Regions from separate parts of the Halioglobus sp. D3-4 genome, predicted to be linked through region 2. Evidence: predicted binding sites of a transcription regulator. Region 2 holds the regulator's gene; each other region holds the start of a gene.
What was found. Region 2 encodes LexA, which represses DNA repair genes until DNA is damaged. Its sites were predicted from a motif close to ACTGTNTNTANANACAGT; they were not measured.
Positions count from the first base shown of each region.

Region 1 (10,443 bases), 1.9 Mb from region 2:
TTCCGGCGAATTCGACGGCCTGGATTTCCAGCAGGCGTTCGCCACCATCGCAGACCGCCTGGAACACGAGGGCAAGGGCAAGCGCACGGTTAACTTCCGGCTGCGCGACTGGGGTGTCTCACGCCAGCGCTACTGGGGCGCGCCTATTCCCATTATCAATTGTGACAGCTGCGGCGCAGTGCCTGTGCCGGCGGCAGACCTACCGGTTATACTGCCCACCGAGATAGCATTTGAGGGTGTCGGTTCACCGCTCAAAACAATGCCGGAGTTCTACCAGACCACATGCCCGAGTTGCGGCGGCGCAGCCACGCGGGAAACGGATACCTTCGACACCTTCATGGAATCGTCCTGGTATTACGCGCGCTACGGCTGTGCCAACAACAATGAAGCCATGCTCGACGGCGAGGCGGATTATTGGGCGCCAGTGGATCAGTATGTCGGCGGCATCGAGCATGCGATCCTGCACCTGCTGTATTCGCGCTTCTTCCACAAACTGATGCGCGATGAGGGGCTGGTCAGTTCCGACGAGCCTTTCGTACGCCTGCTCACGCAGGGTATGGTGCTCAAAGACGGCGCCAAGATGTCCAAATCCAAAGGCAACACGGTGGACCCGCAATCGCTGATCGAGCGCTACGGTGCCGACACGGTGCGCCTGTTCAGCATGTTTGCCGCGCCGCCGGAGCAATCCCTGGAATGGTCAGACTCGGGTGTGGAGGGTGCCAACCGCTTCCTCAAGCGGCTGTGGAAGATGGCGGGTAACTATGCAGCAGCGGGGGCCTCTCCGGCACTGGATAAGGCTGCGCTCAACGATCAGCAAAAAAACATTCGCCGCAAGCTGCACGAAACCATCGCCAAAGTCGGCGATGATTACGGCCGCCGCCAGACATTTAATACCGCGATCGCGGCGATCATGGAGCTGTGCAATGACCTGGGTAAACTGGACGACGAACCTCAGAGCCGCGCCGTACTGTATGAAGCGCTGCACGCTATCGTCCTGATGCTGAGCCCGATTGTGCCGCACCTTAGCCATGCGCTGTGGCCAATTCTGGGTGGCAAAGGCGATATCCTGAACGCCCTCTGGCCCGTTGTTGACGAGAGCGCCCTCACCCGCGACAGTATCGAGATGGTTGTGCAGGTGAATGGCAAAGTGCGTGCAAAGATGGAAGTCCCGGCTGCGGCAGACAAGGACACCGTCGAGGCTCTGGCGCGCTCACAGCCGAACGTGAGCCGATTTCTGGACGGGCTCAGCGTACGCAAGGTCATTGTAGTACCGGGTAAGTTAGTTAATATTGTGGCCGATTCCAAATAGCGAGACTCACTATGTACAAGCGCTTCACGCACTACGGTTTGATCCTTGGCATCACTGCGCTGCTGGCTTCCTGCGGCTTTCACCTGCGCGGCACGGGTAATGTCGGCGCCTCGATTCCGGACGCCTGGAGAAATATGCACCTGGTGACCGGCAGCCCCAATGGCGAATTCAGCCGGGCCGTCACAGCCCAGCTCGCCGCCAACGGAGTGCAGTGGTCAGAAGGCGACACGGCCAGTTTCGACCTTCTATTGGGCCCGGAGCGCTTTGAACAGCGCAGCCTTTCGGTAAACTCCGAGGCACGTGTCGCTGAATATGAACTCACCATGAGCTCTGAATTCTCGATCCTCGACCCAAACAAGAAAGAGATCGTTCCCGCCACCACGGTGACCGTCGTCAAACAAATGGAGAACGACCCGCGCAACGTGGTCGGCAAGGAGAGCGAGATTCGCCTGATTAAGGGTGAAATGCGCACCGATCTGGCACAGCAGATCACACGCCGCATCAGCTTCTACGCGGCCAGCATCTTGCAGGAGGAATCCCAATCAGATGACAATCCGCAAGAAAGCCCACCCGAAAACAAGTAATGCGCCTCTACCCTGAGAAACTGGCTGGCCACCTCCAGAAAGACCTGCTTCCTGTATACCTTGTCAGTGGTGACGAGACACTGTTAGTGCAGGAGTGCTGTGACCAGATCCGCCAGAAAGCTCGGGAGGCAGGCTGTAGCGAGCGGGAAATCATCGACGCCGATATCGCCGGCTTCAACTGGCAGGATATTCTGCACAGCGCTGCCAGTATGTCGCTGTTTGCAGAGCGCAAGCTGGTCGAACTGCGCCTACCCAGTGGCAAGCCCGGCGCACCGGGCAGCAGCGCCCTGTGCGAATATCTGGATATCAGCAGCGGCGACGATGTCCTGCTGATCGTCTCCGGCAAAATCGACAAGCAGTCCACCAACAGCAAATGGTACAAGGCGCTCGACAAGGCCGGCGTCACCATTCAGGTGTGGCCGGTGGATGCGAAAAGCCTGCCCCGCTGGCTGCAACAGCGAGTGCGCGGCGCGGGTATGAGTATCGACGACGATGCGCTGCAACTGCTGTGTGATCGAGTGGAGGGCAACCTGCTCGCCGCGGTACAGGAGGTCGAAAAACTGAAACTGCTGGCGCTCGATTCGAACATCACCACGAAAACGGTCATCGATGCGGTCTCTGACAACGCGCGCTATAACGTATTCGAAATGACAGACAACGCGATCAAGGGCGATGCCAGCACCAGCCTGCGCATGTTGCACGGCTTGCGCGCAGAAGGCTCTGAACCACCGGCGGTACTGTGGGCGCTCGCCCGCGAGATTCGCACATTGTACGAGGCAAAACTGGAATGCGACAACGGCCGCAGTCCGCAACAAGTGCTCTCTTCTCTGCGTGTCTGGCAAAACCGTATGCCCATCATGCAGGCGGCGCTGGCGCGTCACGATGCCAACTCGCTGGCGCTGCTGCTGGAGCAAGCCTCGCAGGTTGATGGCAGCATCAAGGGTTTCGCCGGCGGCAAGCCCTGGGATAATCTCGAACGCCTTGTCACCGGGCTCAGCCGAATCTCCGCTTAACGCTTTCCGACTTTCCGACTTTCCGACTTTCCGACTTTTCGACTTTCCGACTTTCCGACTTTCCGACACGAGTTAACCTGGTATCGCGGCATACTCCAGACTCTTTCAGTATATCTGTGGGAAAGCGGGCTGGTTCTGGTTTCTAGCGGGCGGTTCCAAGGGTGTGGAGCGAACCAGTGACGGCCGCAAGCTCGCTCTCCTCCTCGGCTGCTGCGCAACTCAACCATTTTTTGCTGCGCAAAAAATTGGGATTCGAACTCTGCTCGCAGAAAGCCTCCGAGGAGGAGAGCGAGCTTAAACGCGGCCCGATTGTCACTGGTCCGCGCCACACCCTTGAAACCTTATCCAGCATCGCACCGTAATTCATTGGTGGCTTTATGGTACGAAGGAGAGCCCCGGGGAGTTGCAGTACCTTGGTGACAATCAGGCCACGCTTAAGCTTGCCAACTGTTGCGGGGGGATTTCGGCGAGCAGAGCCTGCCCCTGTTTATGGATAGTGTTCGAGTCCCAAAAAATGCGTAGCATTTTTGGTCGAGTTGCGCAGCCGCCCGCAAGCACGGGCAAGCTTGTGGCCGTCACCACGGTAACGCAACCTCCCGACGACTCGGCCCACCAACGACAAAACTTCACAAAATTCACACCTTGCATTCTGCAACTTTCAATACTACTGTATGTTCATACAGTGTTATAGACAAGTTAACCCAAGAGGCAAATGCCATGAAGATGAATGAGATGCTGGAGCAGGTCACCAATCGCAACGACACCTGGCGTGGTCGCCACCGCCATTTCGCGGACCATGGAATCTCCGCGAACAATGATTGCCACGGAGCCCAGGGCCTTGCCACTGGCTATTCGGCACTGGATACAGAGCTACAACAGAATGGTTGGCCGCTGGACAGCACCATCGAGCTGTTGAGCGACGGTTGTGGGATGGGCTCCATGGGGCTGTTTCTGCCGGCCATGGAAAGCCTCAGTGCACAGGGCCGCTGGCAGGTGTTTATCGCTCCGCCCTACAGGCCTTACGCCCCTCTGCTGGCGGCGCGGGGTATCGACACCCAACAGGTTTTACTGGTCCACCCCCAGAATAGGCAGGATCTGTTATGGGCCACCGAGCAAGCCCTGCGCAGCAGTACCTGCAGCGCGGTATTCAGCTGGCTGGGGGCACAGGAATACAGCTACGGGGAGTTGCGCAAACTGCAGCTCGCTGCTGCCAGTGGCGACAGTCTGGCGGTGCTGTTCCGCCCCAACCAGGCGGGCCGCAACCATGCGCCGTCCAGCCTGCGTATGCAAATGCGGGAGTATCGCAAGGTACACATCCTCAAACAGCGTGGCGGCAACCAATCTATTGATGTGGACTTATCCCCGGAAGAAGAGGTGCCACTACAGCCACAACTGTGGGAGCTTCCGGTCTGGAACGCCAGTAATCCACACGGCGCGGCAATGGGTACACCGGCACCCGTTGCCTGACACGCCTGTGATAAAACGGCTGAAAGTCTCTATAATCAGCGCAACCTGAATATGGAGCCCGGCGATGCAAACTCCTCTGAGAGGCAGTTGCCAATGCGGCGCTGTCACCTATACCGTTAGCGCTGCCCCCCTGTTTACCTACGCCTGCCACTGCCACAGTTGCCAGAAGCGTACAGGCAGCGCGTTCAGCCTGGGCTTGGTTATCACCACTGATACCCTGCAGCTGGAAGGCGCTTTGACATCCTGGAGTCGCGTTTCAGAGCAGGGCAACAGCAATACCCGCTATAGCTGTGCCAGCTGCGGCAATATCATTTACGGCATTGGTGACACCAGCCCCGAGCTGGCCAAGTTACAGGCCGGCACACTGGAGGACACCAGCGAGGTAGAGCCCGAGGTTCATATGTGGGCTGTCACCAAACAGCCCTGGCTTGTTCTACCCGAACGCGTGAAACAGTTCGAAACACAACCGGACGATGGACTTGCGCTATTTCAGGCGGCGCTGGACTACCGGACACAGGCCTGAGAAGAGCAACGTCAATGGATCACTGGCTGACAGAATACGGCGTTACCCTGGGCGTGGGTGCCCTCATCCTGTTTATGCTCTTTATCGTGTGGGATCTGGCCCGGCGCAGCAACGCCGGGAAATTCGGCACAATCATACTGTACGTCGGCCTCGCCATGGGCATTGCAGGTTTCCTGCTGAAAGTCATCATCACGTATCTGCTGGAAAATGCGGGTAACGCTTCGCTGTAATCAATCTGCGCGACTGTTTCCGTAACGGTATCGCTGTGAAATTGAAGTTAGCCAGCCCATCCTTATCAACGCGGAAAATCGCCCACTCTTACAGCCAGAATCTGGTATTGCCGACGAATCGGCACGACCATTCGTAAAATCACCAGCAGCAACGCCTCCACTTGTCCTGTGCTATTAAGCGATACGTCCCCGGGTGCTACCCCGTAAGGTTTCCTCTCGCACTGGACAAACGCCACCCTCTCAAGAATACTGTATGTATGTACAGTATAGATACCACAATGGGGCCTCTCTCCCAGCAATTCCCGAACAATGACAGCGGAAACAAGCCGTGAGCCTGTGGCTGTGCCTGCGCTTTGATTTATTGCCCCTGCACTGCCTGAACCGCTGTGAGCAGCAGCCGGTAGTACTGCTGGCTGCGCAGCGCGTACTGCACACCAATGACTGCGCCGCAGCTATGGGGATACGCCAAGGTATGGGCACTGCCACAGTGCGTGCACTGGCAGGTGATGAGCCCGTGCGGCTACTGGAGCGCAATGAACAGGCTGAACAACACTGCCTGCAACAACTGTGCTGCTGGGCCTACAGCATCACCCCGACGCTGTGCATCTGGCAGGCCGACTGCCTGCAACTGGAAATCAGTGGCTGCCTGAACCTGTTTCAGGGGCTCGATGCCCTGCTCCGGGAGGTGACAAGCGGTATCAGCAGCCGTGGATACCGTGCGTGCTATGGGTTGGCACCGACGCCCAAGGCGGCCTGGCTGCTGTCCTTTGCTGCCCCGGAGGCTGCCATGGCGATCCAACAGCCACTGGAAGAGCGGCTCAGCCCCCTGCCCCTCAGCCTGCTGACTCAATTCCCCACCACGGTAGATTCCCTGCGCCGGGCCGGGCTACATACGCTGGGCGACCTGCTAAAGCTGCCACCCACCGCACTGGGGCGGCGCTGTGGCAAGGAGTTCAGCCACTTCCTGCAGCAACTACTGGGGCAGCGGGAGGATTTACAGGTGGATTACCGCCCGCCCGAGACATTCAGCGATACATACTGGTTTGGTTATGAGGTCAAAACCAACAGTGAACTGATGCCTGCGGTACAGCGCCTGTTGCAATCGCTGTGTCGCTTTCTGCGCAACACCCAGCTGCGCACCAGCGAGATCACCTGGCAGATGGCCGGCATAAATAACAAGCAGCAGGATGTGTGCGTGCGCAGCACCAGCAGCCACAGTAACTGGGAAAACTGGTACCAACTCAGCCGCATTCGTTTTGAGCGCCTGCAATTGAGCGGTGGCGTGGAGGGCCTGGCCCTCACGTGCCAACAACTGCAGCCGGGACAACAGGACAGCATCGATTTATTCAGCCCACGTAACCAACGCGAACCACTGGCCAGCCTGTTGGACAGGCTGCACAACCGTCTGGGGTTACAGGCGGTTGAAAAAGTCGACTGCCGCGATGAGCACCTGCCGGAATTTGCACTGCTGGTCAGCAGCGACGATCACAGTGATGAGCGCAACACCACCGCACCCTGCGCCCAACGCCCTTTCTGGCTGATGCCGCAACCGAAGGCCCTGCGCCAACACGGCACACAGCTGTACTGGAACGGCGCCCTGACACTGCAGTACGGGCCAGAGCGCATCGAAGACAACTGGTGGCAGGAAGCGGTCAGCCGGGACTACTACATCGCCGCAGATAACAGCGGCCAGCACTACTGGGTGTTTCTCGACCGCCTGGCCAGACGGTGGTATATCCACGGGGTGTTTGCCTGATAACAGCGCGGCGCCCTGCCCCGGCTAAAAAATTCCGGTGTCTTTACCGTCCAGGCTCACCACGTTGTTTTCGGCCCAGTATTCGCGTATCCCGGCTTCCCCGCGCTTGTCTGCCCAGTTAGTCAACGTAGGGCGCTCGCCTTTCAGCTCATAGTAGGGCACCGCGTAACCACAGGAAGTCTGAACCAGCTCCAAATCCAGAACAAAAACCTGCCGCGCGCCCAACTGCGCTGAAAACAGTGCTGACAATTCACCCCAGCGTTCATCGCGCGGGTGAACGACCACGGCTTGGCCATAGAGCCTCATAATCAATGGCTGCTTGTCAAAGGAGCAAAACATCACCGTCATACGGCCATTTTCCAGCACGTGCGCGGCTGTCTCATTGCCACTGCCCGTCAGGTTGAGCCAGGCCACGGTGGTGTCGTCCAGAATGCGAAAACTGTCCATGCCCTTGGGCGATACATTCACAAACCCTTCCGCGCCCGCTGTACCAACGAAATACAGGTGTTGCTGGCCGATGAATGCTTTCAGCTTGTCGTCCAGTTTCTCAAATTGTTCTGACACTACGTTTACCTCTTGCTGGTGAGAAGGTGCTGCACACCCCGGTCACGCCATAATAACTACTCGATATCGACATACGCCGTTGCCTTGAAACGCGGCGAACAGATCGCCAGAAAGACCAGGTCATCGGTGCCGACGTTGCTGATGCGCTGCCGCACTTCTGGCGGGATAACAACCACATCACCGGCAGCAACCCGCTGCGCAGGCAGGTCACCAATCTCCACGCTGCCCTGCCCCTGTTGCACGACATAGCGCTCGCTGGTGCCGCGCAGAAAATGCCAGCGGGTGGTCTTGCCGGGCTCCAGGCGCGCGCGGGCGATTGATACATCGGGGTCATCGCCAGAGTTCGACAGCTCAGTAATGAAGCAACCCTCTGCAAAGAAATACTCCTGCTCTTCATCATACAACTTGATACACGGTTTCACCGCACCCACTACCTGCGACACAAACGACGCCTCCTGCTTGATTCATTCACTGTGCAGCCGGGAAAATAGCCGCACTCCACACTGGCGCACGGCACCAGCGCCTTGGGCATATAGCGTTAGTACTGAACGATTGGCGCCTTGCCTACCCAGGTATCGTCTTCCAGCATATTGACCATGGCGTGCGCGCAATCGGCGAATGAAATACTGGAAAGTGCACTAAACGCGTTGTATCCCAACTGATAGCGGCCCTTCTTCGGCCCTGATTTCATTTGCAGAGGGCGGATGCCAATCCAGCACAGGTCGGCATTGTCATCCAGCAACTGCAGCTGGTGCTCTTTATCCATGTGCCTGTGCTTGAGAAATATCTCAGCAAACCAGCGCACAAAACGCGCACCAAAAGTGATCTCATCCTCAGGGCGAATATTACTACCGCCGCCGCACCACACAAACCTCGGAATACCCTCACTGCGCATCACGGCGAGTATATTCCTAGTGACATCAGTACACAGATCAGGCGGTGAGGTTTTTTCATCCACGCCAACCGCGAACAGGATAGCCTCAGTACCGGCAGGCAGGGCGCGTGCCACATCAGCGGCAACCAGCCCATCACCCTCAATGACAGTGATGCTGTCGCGTAGTGCTGGCGGTAATTTGTTCGGGCTACGCACCAACACTGTCACCGTATGGCCCGCCTCAAGCGCTTGCTTGAGGCACTCCTGGCCGAGGCTACCCGTGGCACCGAACAGTGTAATTTTCATTTCATTGAAACTCCCTGGTCAAACGAATGGACCGAGTATAGCAACGAGTCGTCAAGCAGCGGTATGGGACAGCCACTTAAACAGTGCCGCACCTACCAGACAGAGAATACCCACAACGTCCACCAGCAATACCTTGTAGAGCGACGCATTGTAGCCACCCTCCAGCCACATCAGGAAAACATAACCCAACATCGAAACAGCAGCCATGACCATAGCTGCCGCCTGATAGCCTGGAACGAATACAGAATACAGAATGAAGCCACCGACTATGCCGAACAGCAGGGCCCGGTGGCGCATCAAAATAATGAGGTCGTTACCATCGAACTCGATAGCGTACGCCTGCGATAGCCGTGCTGCCGACAGCACTCCCAACACAGGCAGAAAATTGATTACGCCCACAACAAACAACAATACGGATACGGTTTTCTCCATACCTGCCCCCTCCAAAGGCTGATTGGGCGCAGGCGAGAACCCACTCCCGTGATCCAGCTTTCTGGCGCAACGCCAGACCACCGTAACAATCTGACCAGACTCCCTATAATGCAGCCACCCGCGGACAAATGCCATTCAACTGCAGGGCACCGCGTCGCTTGAGCACACCACAATGAACTGCTAGTGTCCACGTACTCCCAAACACCGACACCAGGACTCACTCAGGAGAAAACGTATGCTCTCTATCCGTTTCTGGCACAACGCACTACTGATCATCCCTCTACTGGCACTTCTCCAGGCCTGTCAGGACGAGCCGACCGAAGGCGCACAGGGCAATACACCGGCAACGGACGCCACCGCTCGCGCCAACGACAGGGTCCGCGAGGAACTCGATCTCGGCAACCAGAAGGATTTCGAGAATGCCAGAAGAGGGTTTATTGCGGCGCCGGCGTCACTACAGGTTGCAGGACCGGATGAGGCGCTGGTGTGGGACATGCCGTCGTATGACTTTATCCAGGGTGAAGCGCCGGATACCGTGAATCCCAGCCTGTGGCGCCAGGCCACGCTCAACAATTACCACGGCCTGTTTAAAGTGACCGAAGGCGTCTACCAGTTGCGCGGGTTCGACCTCTCCAATATGAGCATCATCGAAGGGAAGACGGGCTGGATAGTAGTAGACCCATTAACCACCAGGGAGACGGCTGCTGCCGCGATCGCATTTGCCCGGGAGCACCTGGGTAACAAGCCAATTTCAGCCATCATCTTCACCCATTCACATATCGATCACTTCGGCGGCGTGCAGTCGGTGCTGGGTGCAGGCCCGGACACAGAGATAGTCGCACCCGTTGGGTTCATGGACGAGGCCACCAGTGAGAACGTCATCGCCGGCACCACCATGAGCCGGCGCTCCATGTTTATGTATGGCAGCCAACTTGAACACTCCTCTCGCGGCCATGTCGGTTCTGGTCTCGGTAAAGGGCCGGCGTTTGGCAGCGTGGGTATCGCGCCACCCACGCGCACCATCGACACCACTGGAGAGTCGGTCACCATCGACGGCGTGGAGTTTGTTTTCCAGAATGCGCCCGGATCTGAGGCGCCGGCAGAGCTCACCTTCTACCTACCGGAGCTGAAGGCCTTCTGTGGTGCAGAGGTGGTTTCACGCACCATGCACAATCTGTATACCCTGCGCGGTACCAAGGTTCGCGATGCGCGCAAGTGGAGTCACTATATCGACGAGGCGATCAACCTGTTCCCCAACGCTGAAGTGTATTTCGGCAGCCACCACTGGCCGCTATGGGGCAACGAGGAAGTTATCGATTTCCTTAAAAAGCAACGCGATGGCTACAAATATATTCACGACCAGACGCTGCGACTGGCATCCCAGG
Region 1 covers NZ_CM147907.1:2,912,119-2,922,561, forward strand. Annotated here, with positions in the region: gene leuS (leucine--tRNA ligase) at 1-1,309, shown strand, start outside; gene AC0L6S_RS12485 (LPS-assembly lipoprotein LptE) at 1,321-1,893, shown strand; gene holA (DNA polymerase III subunit delta) at 1,893-2,906, shown strand; gene AC0L6S_RS12495 (hypothetical protein) at 3,083-3,268, shown strand; gene imuA (translesion DNA synthesis-associated protein ImuA) at 3,624-4,373, shown strand; gene AC0L6S_RS12505 (GFA family protein) at 4,438-4,896, shown strand; gene AC0L6S_RS12510 (DUF2788 domain-containing protein) at 4,911-5,126, shown strand; gene AC0L6S_RS12515 (Y-family DNA polymerase) at 5,455-6,882, shown strand; gene AC0L6S_RS12520 (pyridoxamine 5'-phosphate oxidase family protein) at 6,907-7,446, opposite strand; gene AC0L6S_RS12525 (cupin domain-containing protein) at 7,503-7,889, opposite strand; gene AC0L6S_RS12530 (NAD(P)-dependent oxidoreductase) at 7,985-8,626, opposite strand; gene AC0L6S_RS12535 (hypothetical protein) at 8,678-9,058, opposite strand; gene AC0L6S_RS12540 (alkyl/aryl-sulfatase) at 9,294-10,443, shown strand, end outside.
Region 1: a site for LexA is predicted at 5,375-5,392, ahead of AC0L6S_RS12515 (Y-family DNA polymerase). Genes of this name have one in related genera too.

Region 2 (10,443 bases):
CGCATCTGCTGTGTTGCTTGTTGGTGAATCTCTTCCTGTATACCGGAGAAGTCCATGGGTATATCGCCACCGTAGGCAAAGCTCAGCGGCTCGATAACATGGATAAAGTGCAGTGCTGCCCCATTGGCATCCGCCAGCGCACGCGCCCGCTCTGCCACCGGAGTTGACTCATCGCTGAGGTCAATTGCGACCAGTATGTTTGTGTATTGGGACATGTCTTTGCTCCGTCTCGTAAACTCTGCACCATTTATAGCATAGAATGCGCCCGGGGCAACCAGCCTGAGCGTGGGTTGTTGCGAAGATGCCTTTGGCTTGACCTGAATCAGGTATATAAATGCTGACTTTCCTGCTTATTCTTTTGGTGATCGCGGTTGCCCTGGCGCCACTTGTGCAATTTTTGCCCAGCAAGCGGCAGCGCGAAATCGCTGGGTTGCGGGAATATGCCGCGGTACATAACCTGTTTGTTGAGTTTCGCGACGCCCCCGTGCGTGTTGTGGCGACCGGGCAGGCCAGGAATGTCATTTACTATGGTAAGCGCCTACCTACCAGCCGTACCGACACGGTCGTTTCGGGCGTCTGGACCCGGGATGCCCAGGGTTGGCGAAGTGTCGGCCCGCGCCTTCCTGTACCCGCGCCATTGCTGGATTTGTCGGTCGAAGTAATCGCTGCCAGCGTCGATCAATTCAGCTGCGGTGTGTACTGGCGGGAGACGGAAGGGGAGGATGGTGTGGAGCAAATAAAGCAGGTTTTGGAGCGCTGGTGCGAATTGTTAATACAGTGAAGATTAGTATTTTTTCTTGACCCCAGCGACTTGGCGACATATATATGCCCCTTTTTTGCGCAGCTTGCGCGGGGAAATTGACCATTTTTGCAGGTTAGTAAGGAGTTTATGGGTAAATCACTGGTTATTGTCGAATCGCCGGCCAAGGCCAAGACCATCAACAAGTATCTCGGCCCCGACTTCATCGTAAAATCGAGTATCGGACATATCCGGGATCTTCCAACGTCCGGTAGTGGTGCGAATAAGGCGGACCCCAAAGAGCGTGCTGCGCAAGCCGCGCGCACGCGCAAAATGGCTCCCAAGCAGAAAGCCGAGTACAAGAAAAAGAACGCGCGTAAGCAATTGGTGCGACGCATGGGTATTGATCCAGACAGTGGTTGGTCGGCAAATTACCAGGTGCTGCCCGGCAAGGAAAAAGTGGTCAATGAGCTGACCAAGTTGGCGGCAAAATCCGATGCGATCTATCTCGCGACCGACCTGGACCGCGAGGGAGAGGCTATCGCCTGGCACTTGAAAGAGGCTATCGGTGGCGACCCGTCACGCTATCAGCGGGTTGTATTTAATGAGATTACCAAAAAGGCCATTACCGAGGCGTTCCAGGAGCCCTCAAAACTGGACATGGATCGCGTCAACGCCCAGCAGGCGCGTCGTTTTCTGGATCGGGTGGTCGGCTTCATGGTGTCGCCGTTGTTGTGGGCGAAGGTCGCCAGAGGGCTTTCAGCAGGGCGAGTTCAATCGGTCGCTGTGCGCCTGATTGTCGAGCGCGAACGCGAGATACGCGCGTTTGTCCCCGAGGAATACTGGGAAATCCATGCCGACCTCGCAACCCGAGCCGGGGAGGAAGTGCGCTTTCAGGTACGCAAACAGGACGGTAAGGAGTTTCGACCGGGTGAAGAGGCTGCAGCCATGGCGGCTGTGGCAGCGTTGCAGAAACTGCCCTATCTCGTCAGCAAGCGCGAAGACAAGCCGACCCGCTCCAAGGCGCCGGCGCCATTTATCACCTCCACTTTGCAGCAGGCGGCCAGCACCCGGCTCGGTTTCAGTGTCAAGAAAACCATGATGATGGCGCAGCGCCTGTACGAGGCGGGCTATATCACCTACATGCGTACCGATTCCACCAATTTGAGCGCCGATGCGGTGGAGGCCTGTCGCTCTTACATCACAAAGAACTTCCCGAAACAGTATCTGCTCGATCAACCACGATTGTTCGCATCCAAGGAGGGGGCACAGGAAGCACACGAGGCTATTCGACCTTCGGATGTCAACGTGCTGCAGAACTCATTAAAGGGTATGGAGCGTGATGCAGAGCGCCTCTACGAGCTGATCTGGCGCCAGTTTGTCGCCGGGCAGATGCCCGATGCGGAATACACCTCAACCGTGGTAACCGCCGCTGCGGGTGACTTCGAGCTGAGTGCCCGAGGCCGCATTATCCGCTTTGACGGTTACACCCGTGTACTGGCCCCGGCCGCTCGCAAGAAAGAGGATGCAGTGCTGCCCGATGTGAAAGAGGGCGAGCCACTCAACCTGTTGAAACTCGATCCCGCGCAGCACTTTACCAAGCCCGCATCCCGCTACGGTGAGGCGAGCCTGGTGAGAGAATTGGAAAAGCGCGGTATCGGCCGGCCATCGACCTACGCGGCCATTATTTCGACCATTCAGGAACGCGGCTATGTGCGGCTGGAGAACAAGCGTTTTTATGCAGAGAAGATGGGGGATATTGTCACCCAGCGCCTGCAGAACAGCTTTGCTGAGTTACTGGATTATGGTTTTACCGCGTCCATGGAGGAGCACCTCGATGAGGTAGCGCAGGGCAAGTTGGAGTGGCACAAGCTGCTGGATAATTTCTATGCTGAGTTCAGTGAACTTCTGGAAAAAGCGGAGGAACCTGAGCCTGACGGCATGCAGCCGAATCAGCCGACGATGACCGATATCGAATGCGCTACCTGTGGGCGGCCAATGCAGGTTAGAACGGCAAGCACCGGTGTCTTTCTGGGCTGTTCCGGGTACGCCTTGCCCCCCAAGGAGCGCTGCAAGACTACGATCAACCTGACACCGGGTGATGAGGCCATCAGAGAGGATGCCGATGACGAGGCTGAATCTCGCCTGTTGCGCAGCAAACATCGCTGTCCGCTGTGCAACACCGCTATGGACAGCTACCTGATCGATGAAAGCCGCAAGCTTCACGTGTGTGGCAATAACCCCGATTGCCCCGGCTTCGAGGTAGAGGAGGGTAAGTTCAAGATCAAGGGGTATGACGGGCCCACGTTGGAGTGCGATAAATGCGGTGCCGAGATGCAGCTCAAAACGGGGCGTTTTGGCAAGTATTTTGGCTGCACCGCCGAAGGCTGTAAAAACACGCGTAAATTACTGCGCAGCGGTGAGGCTGCACCTCCCAAAATGGATCCGGTGCCCATGCCGGAACTCGAGTGCCAAAAAGTCGAGGATCACTACATATTGCGTGATGGTGCAGCCGGATTGTTTCTGGCCGCCAGTCAGTTCCCGCGCAATCGCGAGACACGCGCGCCGCTGGTGAAGGAGTTATTGCCTCACAAGTCTGAGATCGATCCCAAGTACACGTTTTTGTTCAGTGCACCCACCGAGGATAATGATGGCAATCCGACACAAGTGCGCTTCAGTCGCAAAACCAAAGAGCAGTACGTAATGACAGAGGTGGATGGCAAAGCAACAGGTTGGAAAGCGTTCTATAGTAAGGGTAAATGGCAGGTTGATGCCGCACCGGCCAAGCGTACTGTGAAGAAAAAGTCGGGTAAATAAAGGTGTGTTTATTCCTGTTGCCGGACTAAAAGGTACGCACCACAACGCCGGCGGGCGGAAATCTTTTCTACATTGAAAGTAGCTGAGTACTCTTACCGTCCCGGCGCTCGAAATAACCGTCGCGTCAGCACGGATTGAAATAGAGGGTCTACCCAGCGATAGAGGCGGCCGGAAATACTAATTGGTTTACCTTTCTCAACAGCCTTGAGACCGTCGGTCACTACTGTAGAGGCTGGATACCACATCCATTCAGGCAAACGGTTTTTCATCTCCAGCATACCGGCTGCCTCGTGAAAATCGGTATGGGTAAAGCCTGGGCACAGGGCGCAGGCGTTAACTCCAGTACCCTTCAGTGTGGCATGCAGCGCTTCCGATAGCGCAATGACATACGCCTTGCTCGGTGCGTAGTTGCAGCCGTCTGCGCGCGGAACGCGACCGGCAACTGACGCGACATTGATCACTCGACCGAAGCCACGCTCGCGCATATCCGGGATAAATAGATGGCACAGGTGTGCGACAGAGGTCATCATCAGTTGATGGAAGTCTGCCTGTTCGGCCCAGTTGCGCTCCTCCAGTAGGTTCGGGCCCGCGCTGCCGGCATTGTTTACCAGATAATCGATGTGCAGGCCCATCACCCGGGTCGTTTCATACAATGCCGCCGGGGCCGCAGGATCGGCCAGATCGGCCGTGGCGATAGAACATGTAACGCCGTTATCAGCCTCGATAGCGGCCGCCAGTTGCTCCAGTTTTTCGCGTCTACGCGCCACCAGTAAGAGGTTGCATCCCTGCTCCGCGAGTTGCCTCGCAAATTCCGCGCCCAGTCCTGCTGATGCACCGGTAATCAATGCAGTGTGTCCCTTGCTCATACATTCTTCCTCTCGATGTAACAACGCATCAGCACGGGCGCACCTTATCTTGCCTCTGGCTGGTTATTAATGTGACCAATGATGTTAAGTACAACCGCTTCGGGCATAGCAGCGTGCCAATTGGCCAGGAGGACAACGGCCAGGTCCTTCTCGCGATTTAAACCAATGAGAGACTTGAACCCACCGGTCGCGCCACCCTTGAAGACAATCTGCTCGCCGTTAGGTCCCGTTTCTTTGACTCGCCAGGTCAACGCCTGAAAGTCAGGCTCTCCGGGCTCGATCCTGTATATCGGTTTATGGGTAAGTGTCATCGCAGCTATCAGGCTGCGAGGTGCATCGCCATGACCTAATTGCGCTGTAAGATAGTTCACCAGATCGTAGGTCGTCGAGCGCAGCGCGCCCGCTGCTGCCCAGGCGTACAGTGGCCAGACCGGCGCTGGCTCTCCGCCCCTCCAATAGCCTTGGGCCAGTCGGGCCCGTTGTCCCGGCGAAGGTTCCACAACCGTATCGGTCATTCCCAATGGACCAGTGATCTGTTCGCGGATTTGTTGCTCCCACCCCTCGATACTGCCAGCGAGAATGAGGCCGAGTAAACCCACCCCGGTATTGGAGTAGCGATATGGCGCAGGGAGTGATTCCTTGGGCGACCAGGCGGAGAGAAACTGATAGAAGTCTGCTAGCGTGTAGTGATCAATGCCTCGCAGGCGGATTTCGCGAGGTAGTCCCGGTGGGTCATCGGGCAAACCTGATGTGAAATCGGCGAGCTGTAAGGGAGTGATTTTTTGCGCCGCTGGCTGCAGGGTCAAGCCCTCAGGCAGATGATCGGCAATGCTTGATTCCAGCCCGATGCGGCCAGAGTTTGTTGCTTCACCCAGCAGGGCCGCGGTGAATGTTTTGGTCACTGAGCCGATCTCAAATAGGGTGTGTTCGTCTACGGGTTCACGTCTACCATTGCGCACCCCAAAATTGTAAAAAGAAACGTTTCCACGGTGATAGACACCAACGGCGACACCCGCGTATGCGGGTGCTTTGCCAGGCCTAAGCATCGGAGTAACAAACTGATTAACTGCCTCTGTGACGTTGAGCGCAAAAGCGGAGGTATTCCAGCATATAGCGACCAGCAGCGCGGATAGCGCGACCACACATTTCATTTAGACTCCCCGCCCAGTGGGTGTAATTCTCACAGATACACGGGCCCAAGCTTCAATTGAGCTATATAGGCTTTGCTACCACACAATTCGCTACCGTGGTCGCTACACAGATGCTAGTGCGGTCAATTTACCAGATCAAGTGAATTTGGCTCATTAATACGAGGTAGGGAGCGAGCGGTGGAGACGTTCAAATCGGTCAGCCAGTCGTAGGACGTATATCCCAGTTCGCGGATTGCGAATGGTCGCATCGCGCTGCAACTGGTAGACTGCTCACTGTGTTAAATGAATAGAGGCTAATTGAGTGAGTACATCCTTGCTGGAAATTGTTGATCGCGGCGATGGCGAAATCGTCCTGCAGCGTGCGGATAGTGATTCAGACCCCCTGCTTACTGTCAGTTTCTCTGACGAAGCGCGCATCTACATAATGGACAATAGCCTTGAGGTCGCCAAGGCGATGATACAGGCTGGTATTCAGGCAGCAGCAGCAATTTCTGAACGCGGTGAGGGCGACGGCGAGACTGACGAAGCACAAGAGACCCCACGCGTACTCCACTAGGCGGTTATACTCCTCTGCGCAGTACCCCTACGCTAAGGCCTTCAATCGCGAAGGCCTTCTCACGTAAATCGACAACAATGGGCTGGTAGTCGGGATTTTCCGGCAGTAAATGCAGCAGGTGTTTCTTGTTCGTATGCTGCAGGCGTTTGACGGTGACTTCGTCTTCGATGCGTGCGATCACGATATCGCCATTTTTGGCCACCGGCGTGCTGTGTACTGCCAGCAGGTCGTCATCGAAAATACCCACGTCGATCATGCTGTCGCCCTGAACCCGGAGGAAAAAATCGGCATGCGGCTTGAAGAAGTTCGCCGGGAGATCGCAGTATTCCTCGATGTGCGCTTCGGCCAGGATAGGGTTGCCCGCTGCGACGCGACCGATGATGGGTATGCCTGCACTCTCTGGTAGTCGTATGCCACGCGAGGCTCCGGCTATCATTTCTATCGCGCCCTTGCGCGCTAGCGCCTTGAGGTGTTCCTCTGCGGCATTGGCCGATTTGAAGCCAAGTTTTTGTGCAATATCGGCACGGGTAGGAGGATAGCCCGTCTCGTCGATGTGCTGGCGGACAATGTCGAGTACTTGCTGTTGCCGCTGCGTGAGCTTTTCCATCACGTGCATCCTCTGTGATTTTGTACAGTTACTGTGATTATATACAGCAAAGATGCGATTGCAATGACTGTGTGAGCAAACTCAGCGGCCAGGTTGGCATCTGGCGCGCCAATGCGCAAGGTTATCCGCCAGAGGGTCGCTCTTGGGCCTGAGTGTCTGGGTAACTTGCTAGGGGAAGGGGTTAGTGCTTTACCGGGCCGGTTTTCTGTTTGTAGATAATATAGGCGAGCAGTACTAAAGCGAGTTCAGCTCCGGCCAGCAGGAAAATACTCTGGCTATTGAATGCGGCTGCCAACGCCTGGCCACTGGCTGCGAAAAAATTAAGTACCAGGCCCATATTTAAAGCGGTGATTACCGCCATGATGACGACTACGACGACATTCAGTTGCTTCACACCAGCCATTTTCTGCCTCCGGATGTTTTCACCAAGCAGCTTTTTGTTGGACCCGTCGACCAACCCTACCACCAGAGCCTGAATACAGGCAAGTGATTCAGATCACCGGTCAATCGACTGTGTTCTCCTTTTCGGCCTGTTGCCGCAGAACCTGCCCGCGTTTTGCCTGCTCAATGACATAGGCGCGGATTGCCTCAGATTGCTCAGTGCTAAGGTTGTCAGCGAATGACGCCATGCCCCGGTCTTTTAACTGACCGCCGCGTACCACGGCCTCCCAGCCCTGGGCGTCCCACAGGAAGGCGGATCCGCGCAGATCCGGAACAAGTAGCCCGGAGACGGCGTTGAGGCCGTGGCAGCCCATGCAGACATCCTGATAGGTGGTGTGCCCGAGTTTGACAGTTTCTGCACTGGCCGTGGACTCGGGGGGATTGAACATCACGACCGGTTTCCACGACACCGGCGGCAGTTCCGCTTTTCCTCCCAGTTTGAACGTCAACACGCGGCTCACATTCGGTAGGCTTTCGGCCTGTACGTACTCGCCAAAGACCAGCGCGAAAGCGCCGCCCCAGCCGACATTGACGGAGATGTACTGCTCGCCGTCAACTTCATAGGTCATCGGCGGCGCTACCACCCCAGTCTGCGTGGGGAAGCTCCAGAGCACTTCACCGGTATCGGCGCGGTAGGCGACAAACTTGCCATCGGCTGTACCCTGAAGCACCAGGTTGCCGGCAGTAGCCAGTGTGCCACCGTTCCATGGCCCCCGGTATTCGACGCGCCAGGCCTCCTTCTGCGCAACCGGATCCCAGGCCAGCAAGCGGCCTTTTACCAGGGCGCCAATAGCATCGCGCTCGGCCTGGTCATCCGGTAGGCCAGCGATAACGCCATCCGTGCCGGTGTTGCCCACGCCGGGGTTGTACTCGAAGTTCTCCGGCTGGCCGTAGACGGCCGGAATATCCAGTACCGGAATATACACGAGTCCGGTATCGGGGCTGAAAGACATCGGGTGCCAGTTATGACCACCCAGGTAGGAGGGGAAGATGGTGAATGGGGTATCCTCGTAGCGCGCGCCCGGGACTTCCACAGGCCGTCCCGTTTCCATATCGACATGGGTTGCCCAGGTGATATCGATATAATTTTCCGCTGATATTAACTCGCCGGTCTGGCGATCCAGTACATAGAAAAACCCGTTTTTGGGCGCCTGCATCAGCACCTTTCTCTTCTCGCCATCCAGTTCTATGTCCGCCAGAATGATGCTCTGGGTAGCGGTGTAGTCCCAACTCTCGCCGGGCGTTGTCTGGTAGTGCCAGACATATTCACCGGTATCGGGTCGCACTGCGACGATGGACGATAGAAACAGGTTGTCACCGCCTCCGGGTGAACGAATTTCCCGGTTCCACGGTGTGCCGTTGCCAACGCCAAAATAGAGCAAATCCAGTTTCGGGTCGTAGGCCATGGAATCCCATACGGTGCCTCCGCCGCCACCGAGTTCCCACCACTGGCCATTCCAGGTCTCGGCCGCCATTTTCATGGCGTCATTCTCAAAGCCCAGAGCTGGGTCGCCAGGCACTGTATAGAATCGCCAGGCCAGTGACCCATCCTTGACATTATAGGCACTGAGGAAACCGCGAACTCCGAATTCCGCGCCGCCGTTGCCAATCAGCACCTTGCCTTTGACCACACGCGGTGCCCCTGTGATGGTGTAGGGCAGGGTGGGGTCTAAGGTGGCGATCTGCCAATTTACCTTGCCGCTAGCAGCGTCCAGAGCGAACAACCTGCCATCCAGTGCACCGAAAAATACCTGGCCTTTCCAGACAGCCACTCCGCGGTTCACTGGTCCGCAGCAGGTGTGTTTGATCTTGTCCTTGGCCACCTCGGGGTCAAACGTCCACAGCAGTTTGCCGGTGCGTGCATCGAGTGCGTGGACGATACTCCAGGAGGACGTTGTATACATGACACCGTCCACCACAATGGAGGTCGCCTCGATGCCGCGCTGTGTTTCGAGGTCGTACGACCAGGTCAAACCCAATTCAGCGATGTTCTCTGTGTTGATCTGTGCAAGTGGACTGAAGCGCTGCTCGCTATAGGTCCGCCCATAGGACATCCAGTTACCCGGTTCCTTGTCAGCCTGTAGCAGACGCCTGGTGTCGACCGAGGCAGGCTCAACAACCGGCGGCTCAGGTTCCGGGGCCGCTAGCGGTGCGGGTGGTGGCGCGGTGTCGGTGGGGGTCGATGCGACTGCTGCTTCGTCTGGCGCCGGGTCCTCCTGGTCGTTGCGATCGCACGCTGCCAGAAGCGCTGTGCAGAGCGTTAAAACGGAAAGAGTAAGCAGGTGCCTGGCCATCATAGGAATCGACCCTCAAAGCTGTGATTGTTGATACTTATACTAGTGCCCGCAGCTTATACCGTTGGACAGCGCTGATCCAGTGCCACAGAGCACTGTGGCAGGAGGTCACGTGTGTATGGTTGCAGATATAGCGGATACTAGAGCGCGATTTCAGCCATTTCGCGCAACAGTGTGACATCGCCATTGATCAGCAGTGATGTCACCGGTGAGTTCTCCCAGTCTTTGAGTTTCTCCCGAATTCGGTCTCGTGGACCGACCAGCGATACCTCATCGGCGAATTGGTCGGGTACTGCCGCAATCGCCTCGTCGCGCTTGCCCTCCATGAACAGCTTCTGTACCGCATCCGCTTCATCTGGAAAGCCCATGCGAGCCATCAATTCCTTGTGGAAGTTGCGCTTGGCCGCGCCCATGCCCCCGATATAAAAACCCAGCATGGCTTTGACCGGGTACAGGGCCTGCGCCATATCGTCGTTGATGTTCACCATCACCGTGGGCGCTATTTGGAAGTCGGGTTTGGCGTCTACCAGCTGATCTGCGTAAACGTCCTGCCGGTAGGGGGAGTAATAAAGAGGTAACCAGCCATCGGCGATCTGTGCCGTCTGTGTGACATTTTTGGGACCTTCAGCGCCTATGTAAATAGGCACGTCGGCACGCAGTGGATGGGTGATCGGTTTCAGGGGCTTGCCCATGCCCCATGCACCCGGACCCGTGTACGGGAGCGGGTAAAATTCACCGTCACTACGCACGGGTTCTTCCCGTGCGAGAACTTTGCGGATGATATCTACATATTCACGCGTGCGGGTTACCGGCTTGCTGTAGGGTTGTCCGTACCAGCCCTCCACGACCTGAGGCCCGGATACGCCGAGGCCGAGAATCATGCGCCCGCCGGAGAGGTGATCAAGTGCCAATGTGGCCATCGCACAAGCGGTGGGAGTACGTGCGGACAACTGTGCGACAGCGGTGCCAAGG
Region 2 covers NZ_CM147907.1:1,053,126-1,063,568, forward strand. Annotated here, with positions in the region: gene AC0L6S_RS04490 (universal stress protein) at 1-215, opposite strand, end outside; gene AC0L6S_RS04495 (hypothetical protein) at 335-781, shown strand; gene topA (type I DNA topoisomerase) at 890-3,556, shown strand; gene AC0L6S_RS04505 (SDR family NAD(P)-dependent oxidoreductase) at 3,649-4,422, opposite strand; gene AC0L6S_RS04510 (serine hydrolase domain-containing protein) at 4,467-5,573, opposite strand; gene AC0L6S_RS04515 (hypothetical protein) at 5,875-6,129, shown strand; gene lexA (transcriptional repressor LexA) at 6,134-6,736, opposite strand; gene AC0L6S_RS04525 (hypothetical protein) at 6,918-7,139, opposite strand; gene AC0L6S_RS04530 (PQQ-dependent dehydrogenase, methanol/ethanol family) at 7,240-9,474, opposite strand; gene AC0L6S_RS04535 (LLM class F420-dependent oxidoreductase) at 9,612-10,443, opposite strand, start outside.

Region 3 (10,443 bases), 850 kb from region 2:
TCACCAACCGCTTGGGCGTACCCTGCCTGGAAGGCACCAGTTTCGTCCACAACTGTCTTGTCGGGACAGGCTTACGAGACAGGATCCGGGTCATTTCATCGGGCAAGACCGCTACCGGCTTTGATATCGTTACCAAGCTGGCCGTCGGCGCGGACTTGACCAATGCAGCGCGCACCATGATGCTCTCGCTGGGCTGCATTCAGTCCCAGTCATGTAACACCAACAAGTGCCCGACCGGTATCGCCACCCAGGACCCGAACCGGGGCAAGGCACTGGATGTCGAAGCGCGGCACAAACGCGTTGCCAGTTTCCAAAAGCGCACACTTCACTCAGCGTTTGAAATGATTGGTGCAATGGGGATAGATGATCCCGATACCCTATTCCCACACCTGATCTGGCGGCGCAGTGCAGATGGCGTCAATCAACATTTTGACGATGTTTTCCCACCGCTGGCGCCCAATGTGCTGCTTGAGGAAGAGAAAATTCCCAGCGACTGGATACTGGACTGGCAGCTCGCATCAGCGGACAGTTTTGCGCCCAATACCGAGATCTTGCGAATGGCCCAGCAGGCGGGCGGAGACAAATGAACACTGGCTGACCGCTAGTCCCGGGGAACTGGCCGGATTACTTTGCCACGCGGTGGAAGTATTCGCGCGCCAGTCTGCTCAATACGACATCCGGTATGACTGGCAGGATTACTCTGTCGCGTAGTGGAAACTTTCGGGCTGCCCCTTGAACGCGTTGCCGGCATGATCGATGCCATAGTGAGTGATGCGGTATTCGCCGGCCGGGGCATCCACCGGAATCGCCCAGCTAAGCTGTGCTATATAGGCATCGTCCTCAAATCGCCAGTGCACGCGGGTGTTCCAATCCCCGTCGTCGGCAACGACTCGCCAGCCAGCAGGTGTTCTGCGCTCCACCAGCATAAAGTTATTCCCTGTCGTGAAATGCGCCGTGGGGTTAACTGACAGAAAGTCGATCTCAACGGTCTCACCCTGCCCGTACTCAGACTCAGCCGAGATCAGTGCATCTCCGTAATGCGTCCCCGCACGCGGCGACGTTGCTTCGCCGATGGGAAGCGGCTGACCACGCGCTTTGCCGCGCCAGTCGTCATAGGGAATATCATCAGACACCGGCGCACCAGATTGCAGGGCACTGGCCAGTTCACTGGCGACCTGCTGGTAAGCCGGCAAACTCCAGCGTCCATGCAATGTATGGCCACCCTCGTACTGCTGCAATTGATATTCTTCCGGGGTGGTCACGTAACCAGCGTATCCATTGGCGTAACCGGCAAGAACGATATAGCGTGCCCAGTCGCCGAGTTCCTCCATCACGCTGTTACGCAAGCGTCTACCCGCCATGGTCGTAGCTTCCACAGGTAAAGCAAGTATCACCAACTGGCCAATGCGTGCAACGGTCACTGAGTGTATCTGTGATTGCAAAGGGGGGTCACCGGTGCCGGTCTCAAACAGGATGGGCTTGGGTGATTGGCAGGCGTGAACCGACTCCGTCCACTTCGGCGCTCCGGTCACAGCGCGAATCAACCAGTCCAGCCATATGCGCTGCTCCACCATGCCCTCGCGGAACAGAAAGTGTCCGCCGCCATCCTCTGTAGAACCCCCGGCAAAGGAATAACCATAGGCCGACGGGCAGGTGCGCTGTTCCCCGTCACCGCTGAAGCGAGGCATAACTCGGTAATCGCTTAAATCGACATAGACGCGCCGCGAATCTACCGGGCCGCGAAGTTCTTTGTCCGCCTCTTGAAACAGCTGCTTTGCCAGCTGCAACTGGCGCTCACCCATAATCCGCGTAGTCTCCACATCCGAGGCACCGGGCCCGGTATTGTCCAGATTGGTATTCGGTGTGACATCACCGGGGTCGGACTGCGCAAACGCCGCGACGAAATCCTCATCCGATGCATAGGTAACACCCGCCTCGCGCTCCATCTGCAAAGAGGCAAACCCTTTGTGATCGCCGGAAATCAGGTGGTTGTAGAAGTTCATCGCGGTGGGGTGCAATGCGTACCAGTTGAGCATGCCGATCGCCCCCGAGTCATCGACAAACTTCAGCACTGTCATGGTTGTATTGGTATCTGTACTATAGCGGGCACGCTCCTCGTGCGGGTTCTCAAGATACGCCACGATAGAGCGATTGGCCCCGGCATTGTGCAACTCTCCCCTGGCGATAAAGATATTCCCCGGTTGCAGGTCCCGGTGCGCCTTTACTATCGATGCCGTAATACCGCCTACAATGGTTTCATAATGCTCGGGATAAAGTCCGCCATCGAGCCCGGTTTCCGTGCGCGATTGCCAGTAGCCGCCGGGGCCGGAATGCGTGTGGGTGGCGGTGATAATGACATTGTCCAGATCGTAGGCAGTGCCGAATTGCCGCTTCAGCCGATCGACAACATCCAGGGTGATATGGTGATCGATACTGCCGAGATCGGCACTGACAAACACCAGTCGCCGGGTCGGATCATCCGCTTGAACAATAATGAATGCCCGTGAACGCAGGCGGGTATGCAGCCCTTCTCCTAGCTGATCCGGACGACCAAAGCCCCAAAGCTGCACACCGACAAGTGGACCGGTCACATCGGCGATGCCGCGCCCAATACTGTAGTGATACGGTGGCTGCGCAGCGCAAACTGCCGCATAGAAAACCGCTGCCAGTCCAAACAGGCTGCGCAGAACCGCCCGGTTGGTCAATGGCCTGTTAATCCGCAGACTGCGCCGGCGAGAACTCCGACTCCGGCTCCTCCTTTTTTGTGCTGCGAATTTTCGTCGCGGAACTGACGCTAACCAACCAGTAGGTCACACCCAGTGCCAGCGTTACCACGCCGATGGCGAACACATAAGATGCGGGAGTGTCAGTGAGATCGAGTACGATGACTTTACGCGCGATAGCCATCAATGCTGTCGCAACCACCAACTGGATAGGTAAAGTATTGGAGCCTAGATACAGGCGAATATTGATAAAAATTTCGACGGCGATCAGTACCACCATAAACGCGCCGAAAATCTCGAATATCTCGCTGACAGTCAAATGTAATATTGGCGGCTCTTTCAGCGCGTCGTAGAGGTGGTACACAACGTCGAGTACGCCGAGAAAGATCACCAGCACCATCAGTATCGCAAGCATTCTGATGCACAGGCGAATCGCACTGTGCAGTACACGGATCAATGGATCGTGGAAGTCTGTGGAAAGTTCCTGATGGAAAGCAGACTCGTCTCTGGGTTCCTCCTCCGTCATTTCCGCTCACTCCCAAACTGTCGCCGGCGCCGACCGCCAGGCTCACGCAACGAAAGTACTGGGAATTCCCGCTGCAGGCAAGACCCGGGGACAGATTAACCCTCTGTGGTGTATCAATCGTGGCGCGATCGCCGGTAGTGCTCGGTGGTAAAGCCGCGATGTTGCATAAACCGCGCGCGCCGCGCCTCCTCCTTGATATCCGCCGGCGGCTGTTCACCAAACTTGCTTTTCAACACCTCTGCTGCATGCGCATGCCAGTCAATTTCCAGATCGTCCATCGTCAGCGCTATGTCAGACCGGGTAATGCCGCGCTCACGAAGCTCTTCACGCAGGCGCACAGGCCCATAGCCGCGTTCAATACGTTGGCGGACGTAACTTTCAGCGAAACGCATATCACTCTGGAGGTTCTCCTCGGCGAGCCGAGCCAGCTGTTCATCCAGTAATTCACCGTCGGGGAAACGGCGTTTGAGTTTCCGGCGCAACTCCCAAACAGAGTGTTCCCGGCGTGCCAATAGGTTCATCGCCGCCAGGCGGATGTCAGCAGGGTCAATGGCGGTATCCACCGCCTCCGCTTCGTCAGCCATGAAAAAAAAAGGCGCCGAGTACGTGAATGGGGGAAGCGGGACCCCGGCGCCTGTGGAAAGGGTTCATTAAAAACACGGTATCCAACTGCGTGTTATTCCTCCGACAGGGATTCCTCTTCACTTTCGTCCTTAGCGGCCTCGGCGTCTTTTTTCGGCGCATCCAGATTGAGCATCTGCGCGCGAATCTGCCCTTCAATTTCACTGGCTACCGCAGGATTACTACCCAAAAACTTGGCGGCGTTGGCTTTGCCCTGACCAATTTTGTCTCCTTTATAGGAATACCAGGCGCCAGCCTTGTCCACCAGATTGAGCTTGACGCCCCAGTCGAGAACCTCTGCCAATTGATAGATACCGGAGCCATACATGATCTGAAACTCGGCCTGTTTGAAAGGTGGGGAGACCTTGTTCTTCACGACTTTCACCCGTGTTTCGTTACCGATGACTTCGTCGCCATTCATAACCGAGCCGGTACGGCGGATATCCAGGCGCACCGAAGAATAGAACTTGAGCGCGTTACCGCCGGTAGTCGTTTCCGGGCTGCCGAACATCACACCAATCTTCATACGAATCTGGTTGATAAAGATCACCAGACAGTTGGTCTGTTTGATGGATGCCGTCAACTTGCGCATGGCCTGACTGAGCAATCGGGCCTGCAGGCCCATATGCGACGCACCCATTTCACCCTCGATCTCGGCTTTCGGTGTCAATGCCGCTACCGAATCGATGACCAGCACTTCCACCGCGCCGGAACGCACCAGCATCTCCGCCACTTCCAGTGCCTGTTCACCCGTATCGGGCTGGGACAGGATCAAATCATCCACCTGGACACCCAATTTTTCCGCGTATGATGGATCGAGTGCATGTTCCGCATCGATAAACGCTGCATTGCCGCCCAGTTTCTGGCACTCCGCGATCACCTGCAGGGTCAGGGTTGTTTTACCGGATGATTCAGGACCATAGATTTCGCAGATTCTCCCCCGTGGCAGCCCGCCTATACCCAGCGCAATATCCAGACCCAGAGAGCCCGTAGAAATGGAGGGAATTGCCACCCGCTCCTTGTCTCCCATGCGCATAACAGTTCCCTTGCCGAACTGTTTCTCGATCTGGCTCAGTGCTGCGTCGAGTGCTTTCGTCTTGTTAGCGTCCATAATGGCCTCTCTCTTTATGCTGGTAATCAGCGAATTCCCGTTTAATCCCGCCCTGGTTCCCGTTCATCCCGCTGTCAGCAACGTTGGTTTGATTGCAAGCGCTGTACAGCAAAACTACTGTATATATACTCAGTTGTTTGAATTCGGATTGCAAGCCCTGAAAGCGATTAAATTTGGCCATTTGACGCTACCGGAAAATACCTGCCTGAATTATCGACAGGTGCAAGACCACAGCGGTGTTCACGCTGCGGGCTTGCCCTGCGCTGCAAATGCAGCACTGATACCGGGCAGGTAATCCCGCTCCAATGTCGCTCTGGCAGCGGTATCGAGAGCCATCCAACTGACCCTCAACTCTCGCCAGACACGCACTTGGAAAGTTTTCACCACCGTCCGGAAGGGATAATCGAGCAAGTATCCGTTATACAGTGCGCGGTGGCAGTCGAACGCGGCTTCATTGAACAGTGTTTCGCCACGAGCAATTGCGGCTTTGTAGGCGTTCTCGTTCTGCACCATCAACGGTATAAACGTCTTGCCGATCATCTGCAGCAGTGGTTGTAGAGCCGGGGTCAGCATCAGCTGCCCCCCCTCGTCTCTGTGCAGGCCCGAGCGGATGCCGCACAACCAGCGCAAAGTCTGCGGCGCGAGTTTCTCCAGAAGAGCAATGGCCTCCGGGTCTACGAGGTTCATGCCGAGCTGACCGTAGGCACTCGCATCAGCCAGTGTGAAGCGGGCTCCCAACAGATAGGGCTGTTCTGCCAACAGCTGCTCCATGGCCGCAAGATAACCGCGCCAGGCCTCGTCCAGCAGTTCATGGGTAGCGGGAAAACCGGCGCGCGACGGCGGCGTTCTATCGCGGCCTACACCGGCGTCGTAACCCTCGGGCGCAACACTGAACAGATACGGGCAGCGCGAGACCTGCCGCCGGTAGAGGCGCGCGGCAAGCAGCGGCGCCAGCCCCGGTAATAGCAGTGGCCGAAACTCCCGCGCGGTCATGTCACCCATCGGCGTGCTACGCGCAGAGCCGACCCAGCGCATGTGGTGCACCATATACAGGCCGAACTCATCGAAGGCCTCGTCTATCAACTGGCAGATAAACGCGAGTTGGGGATCAACCGGCTGCAGCGCCTCTGCACGACGTTCAGGATGCTGGTCCAGATAGCTTGCGAGCGAGGAGGAGTCGTAGTAAAAGCGACGACCATCCTCGGTGTAGAACGGCACTGCCGGATACTCATCCAACTCGGCGGACATCGACGGGAAACGCCCGACTGTGCCGCGGCGTTTCGCCCTGCCGAGGCGCACCAACATACACAGGGACGACAGTCGTCCACCCTGCTCTGGCCAGCGTTCCCAGGCGTGGCCGGAAAAATCCAGTAGCGCCTGCATTTTCAACTGGTAGGGTGACGCCGTCAGGCCCCAGAGAATAAATTTCGCCATTATCCGCAGTTACCGCAATCAAGCCGACAATACTGACACCCATCTGCTACCGGCGCAATTATTCCGGTGCACAGCCCCACAATCCACGGCATAACTAAGGTAAACCTCCGACGTCGCGGACCTGCTAGTAATCGCGCGCTGAACGACATGCCGGAGGCGATAACAGACAGGCCAGCAGACACTACCCGACAGTGTCCGAAGTTGCGAATAGCGTTCATACGCAACCTGTCTACAGGTGTTTTGTGAGGCACTGAACAGTTTCACAGATACCGTCACAGATTGAAGAATTCGCGGTCGCCATCGACTTCTTAATATTTATTTTCCCTGCTACACTCGCCGCATGATAAAAGTAACCGGTTTTCGTATTGTCGCTGGCGGGCATGGACATCCCACCACGGTTCTCGACACTCATCAGCTCGAAGAGGTGCTACCCAATCTCGAATCGGGCTGGGTTGGGGAGCGGCTGGGCATGAAGACCCGTCGTGTAGCACTCCCGCACGAACGCGTCGTTGACCTCGGCATTTCTGCAACCGAACAGGCTCTGGCACGGGCCGGATGGAGTGGCGACGACCTCGACCTCATAGTGTGCGGCGCCTCCTTTCTGGAAGACCTGATGCCAGCCAGAGCGTCGGTAATTGCGCAGGCTGTGAACCCTGATGCAGTGGCCTTCGATGTCAACGCGGCCTGTTCGTCCGCGCTGTATGCCATCGCCGTCGCACATTCAATGATGAGTGCGGACTCCTCGCTAAAGCGCGCGGCAGTGTGTGTTGTCGAGCGACCGACAGCCAGCGCAGATTACCGTGATTCCCACTCGTCAGTATTCTTCGGTGACTCCGCCGCCTGCCTGCTGGTAGAGCGCAGCGATACCGAATCGGGCTTTGGCATCGAGGTCATTTCCATGTTGAATGACGCGAGGCATTCCGAGGCTGTGCGGGTACCTCGCAACGGACATTTCCAGCACGACAATCGCAGTGCATTTCGGCATGTGATGGAAATGGGCGAGAAAGTATCTCGCGCCGCACTTGAGGGCGCCGGTCTGGGTGTCGAGGACATAGCCCATATCGTCGGCCACCAGGCCAACCAAAGCGTATTAGGCTCGCTGGGCGAACGACTTGGCGTCCCCTGGGGGCGACAGTGGCACAATTTTGAGTGGGCCGGCAACCAGGGCGCAGCTGGTGTCCTCACCGCGTTTTGCGGCGCGTGGTACGAAAACCTCGACACACTTTCCAGCGGTGACCGCGTGCTGCTCAACACAGTCGGTTCCGGCTACACCGCTGCAGCTGTCCTGTTGCGATGGCTGGGATGAGCGCCCTCCCTTGACCGGGCAAGCAATGGCGCCCGGACTCGGGCTGGTGCTGCCGAAAGGCCCAGGCCCCGTCGCCCAGTGGCCCAGCGCAGGCGAGGCATTCGCCCAGTTGGAGTCCGACGGCTGTTCGGCAATCTGGCTGACGGACCACCTTTTCTTTCCCTCAGATACACCCGACGCTCTCACCATGGCTGCCGTTGCAGCGAGTGCAACACAGGAGTGCCTGATCGGCACCGGTGTCATCCAGTTGCCGTTGCGTCAGGTTGCCGCGGTAGCCAAATCCTGCGCCACATTAGCGGCGCTGTCGAGCGGGCGTTTTGTGCTCGGCGTCGGTGTCGGCGAACACCGGCAGGAATACGAGCGCGCGGGGGCTACATTCGCCAACAGGGGTGCTGCCCTGGACCACGGCATTGGCGAGCTGCGAGAATTATGGTCACCCGGAGACAGCTGGTTTGAGCAGCGCCCGGCTGCACCCGATATTCCCATCTGGGTCGGCGGTCGCTCGGAGCGTTCGCTGCAGCGAGCCGCCGTTGCGGGCGACGGCTGGTTCCCTATGTTTATTTCCGCGGCGAGCTTTTCGCGTCGCTTAAAACAACTCGACGAACTGGCGGAAACCGCCGGCAGGGACCCGGCTGAAGTGCAGAGGGCGGTGCTGGTAATCGCCTCGGTCGACCGGGCTGATTGGAGCGCAGACGATGCCCGTAGATGGGCGACCAATCTTTTCCGCGCCGACCCAGCGGCGATAGAGCGCCACGTCATCACTGGCTCCGCGGGACAAGTCGCCGACAGCCTCCACGCATTCCGCGAGGCCGGAGCCGGGCATATCGCCGTTCTCATCGCCTCTGATGATGCGGTAGAGGCGCATGGCGCCCTCGCCAAAAAGTGGCACTAAGCCGCGGCGTCTATTTCGTCAAAAAAGATTGTAGGGGCAGCCAGAGCTATCCATCGTCGCGCTTACTGCGTACATCTTCAGCCATAGACTCCAGTAACCGGAACGTCGAAGTCGGATCCTGCCGCTTGAGTTCCAGCAGTTCCATCTCGGGTCCATCCCCGACCGTAATCTCCTCGACACCCTCGGCGATGCCTTGCAAGATACGTTCGGCACACACAGTGACGTCCATACCCGATTCTATATCAGCGTCCTGCATACCGGTGGGTTCTCCCGTTCCCGTGAGGGCATTGGCGCCGATATTAGTGCGGATGAAACCGGGGACGATGGTGGTTACCCTGATACCGCTGTGTGCAACCTCTGTGCGCAACGCGTCGAAAAAACCCATTACCGCGTGCTTGGCGGCACAGTACCCGGTGCGCAGCGGCACTCCAACCTTACCTGCCACGCTCGCCGTTACCAGCACATGACCGCTACCCTGCTCCACCATTATCGGGAGTACAGCCTTGGTCAGCGCAATCTGTGCAATGACATTGAGTTCGAACAAAGTGCGGTAAACCTGCAGCTCGGTTTCCAGGCAGAAAGAGCGCTGCGAAGTACCGGCATTATTGATCAACATGTCGATGCGTCCATACGCATCCTGCACTGCGCGCACCGCTTTGGGCAGAGCATCGTAGTCCTGTACGTCAAGTGGCAGAAGCAGCAACGCGCCATCATCGGCACCCGCTGCAATACACCCATCGCGCACACGGCGCAGTTCAGGCACATTGCGCGCCGACAGCACCACACTCGCGCCGGCAGCTGCAAAAGCCCTCACGAGCGCCTCTCCTATGCCAGATGAGGCGCCGGTTATCCAGACCACCTGCTGAGCAAACGCGCTCTCTACTGTACCGGGTGTAACAGGCATGGAACTCTCCTTCACGGGGGCGCGGCTGCCAGATCCGCGCGCAGTGTGCGCGCCGCCAGATAAAAGTGACAGGCCGACCAAAACATGATGGCGGGCAACAGATAGAGCATCGCGTAACGTAGGGAATCTGTGCCCAGCGAACCCTGTAACGCATCGCTGAGCATACCCGTACTCCAGGGTCCCAACCCGAGCCCAATGATATTAATGATCAGGAAGAGAATTGCCGAGGACAGCGCGCGCATGCGTAAACCTACCAGCCCATGGGTGGTTGCGATGACATTCCCCAGATAAGTATTAAAGAGAATACCGGGCACGATCCCTAGTAGGAGAGACGCATAGGCGTTGGGAACAAGGTAGATTGCAACCATAAAAGGCACGCAGATAAAACCTGCCAGCGAGGGCAACCACAAATACCAGCGCTGGTCCCGCCGCCCCATTCGATCGGCCAGCAAACCTCCGCAGAACACGCCCACTGCGCCACCGAGTCCAATTGTCAGCGACAACCACGTACCGAGTTCACCGGTGGTCATATCGTGCGAACGGATCATAAACGATGCTATCCAGTTGCTGGTACTGTAGCCGGCAAATGCATTCAGTGCGGCGCCCAGAGCCATATGCCGGAAAGATCGTCGGCTCCACAGCAGCGCAAGTACATCGCGCAGGGGTACCACCGCATCGTGGTCCTGGCGCTCCTCATTCAGTCCGCGAACCGGTTCGGTGATGGTAAAGCGCACGATAATGGCCAACACGATACCCGGAATACCGACCACCATAAACGCAACGCGCCAGCCAAAAAACTCATTCAACCAACCGCCGGCGAGAAAACCAAAGAGTATCCCAATACTGACACCCATGGAGTAGAAACCGATGGCGCTAGCGCGCTCATTCGGACCGAAAATATCAGAGATAATCGCGTGCGAAGGAGG
Region 3 covers NZ_CM147907.1:202,894-213,336, reverse strand. Annotated here, with positions in the region: gene AC0L6S_RS00955 (FMN-binding glutamate synthase family protein) at 1-587, shown strand, start outside; gene AC0L6S_RS00950 (neutral/alkaline non-lysosomal ceramidase N-terminal domain-containing protein) at 696-2,705, opposite strand; gene AC0L6S_RS00945 (phosphate-starvation-inducible PsiE family protein) at 2,713-3,249, opposite strand; gene AC0L6S_RS00940 (regulatory protein RecX) at 3,363-3,833, opposite strand; gene recA (recombinase RecA) at 3,926-4,981, opposite strand; gene AC0L6S_RS00930 (glutathione S-transferase C-terminal domain-containing protein) at 5,222-6,415, opposite strand; gene AC0L6S_RS00925 (3-oxoacyl-ACP synthase III family protein) at 6,756-7,721, shown strand; gene AC0L6S_RS00920 (LLM class flavin-dependent oxidoreductase) at 7,732-8,613, shown strand; gene AC0L6S_RS00915 (SDR family oxidoreductase) at 8,660-9,517, opposite strand; gene AC0L6S_RS00910 (spinster family MFS transporter) at 9,529-10,443, opposite strand, start outside.
Region 3: a site for LexA is predicted at 5,098-5,115, ahead of recA (recombinase RecA). Genes of this name have one in related genera too.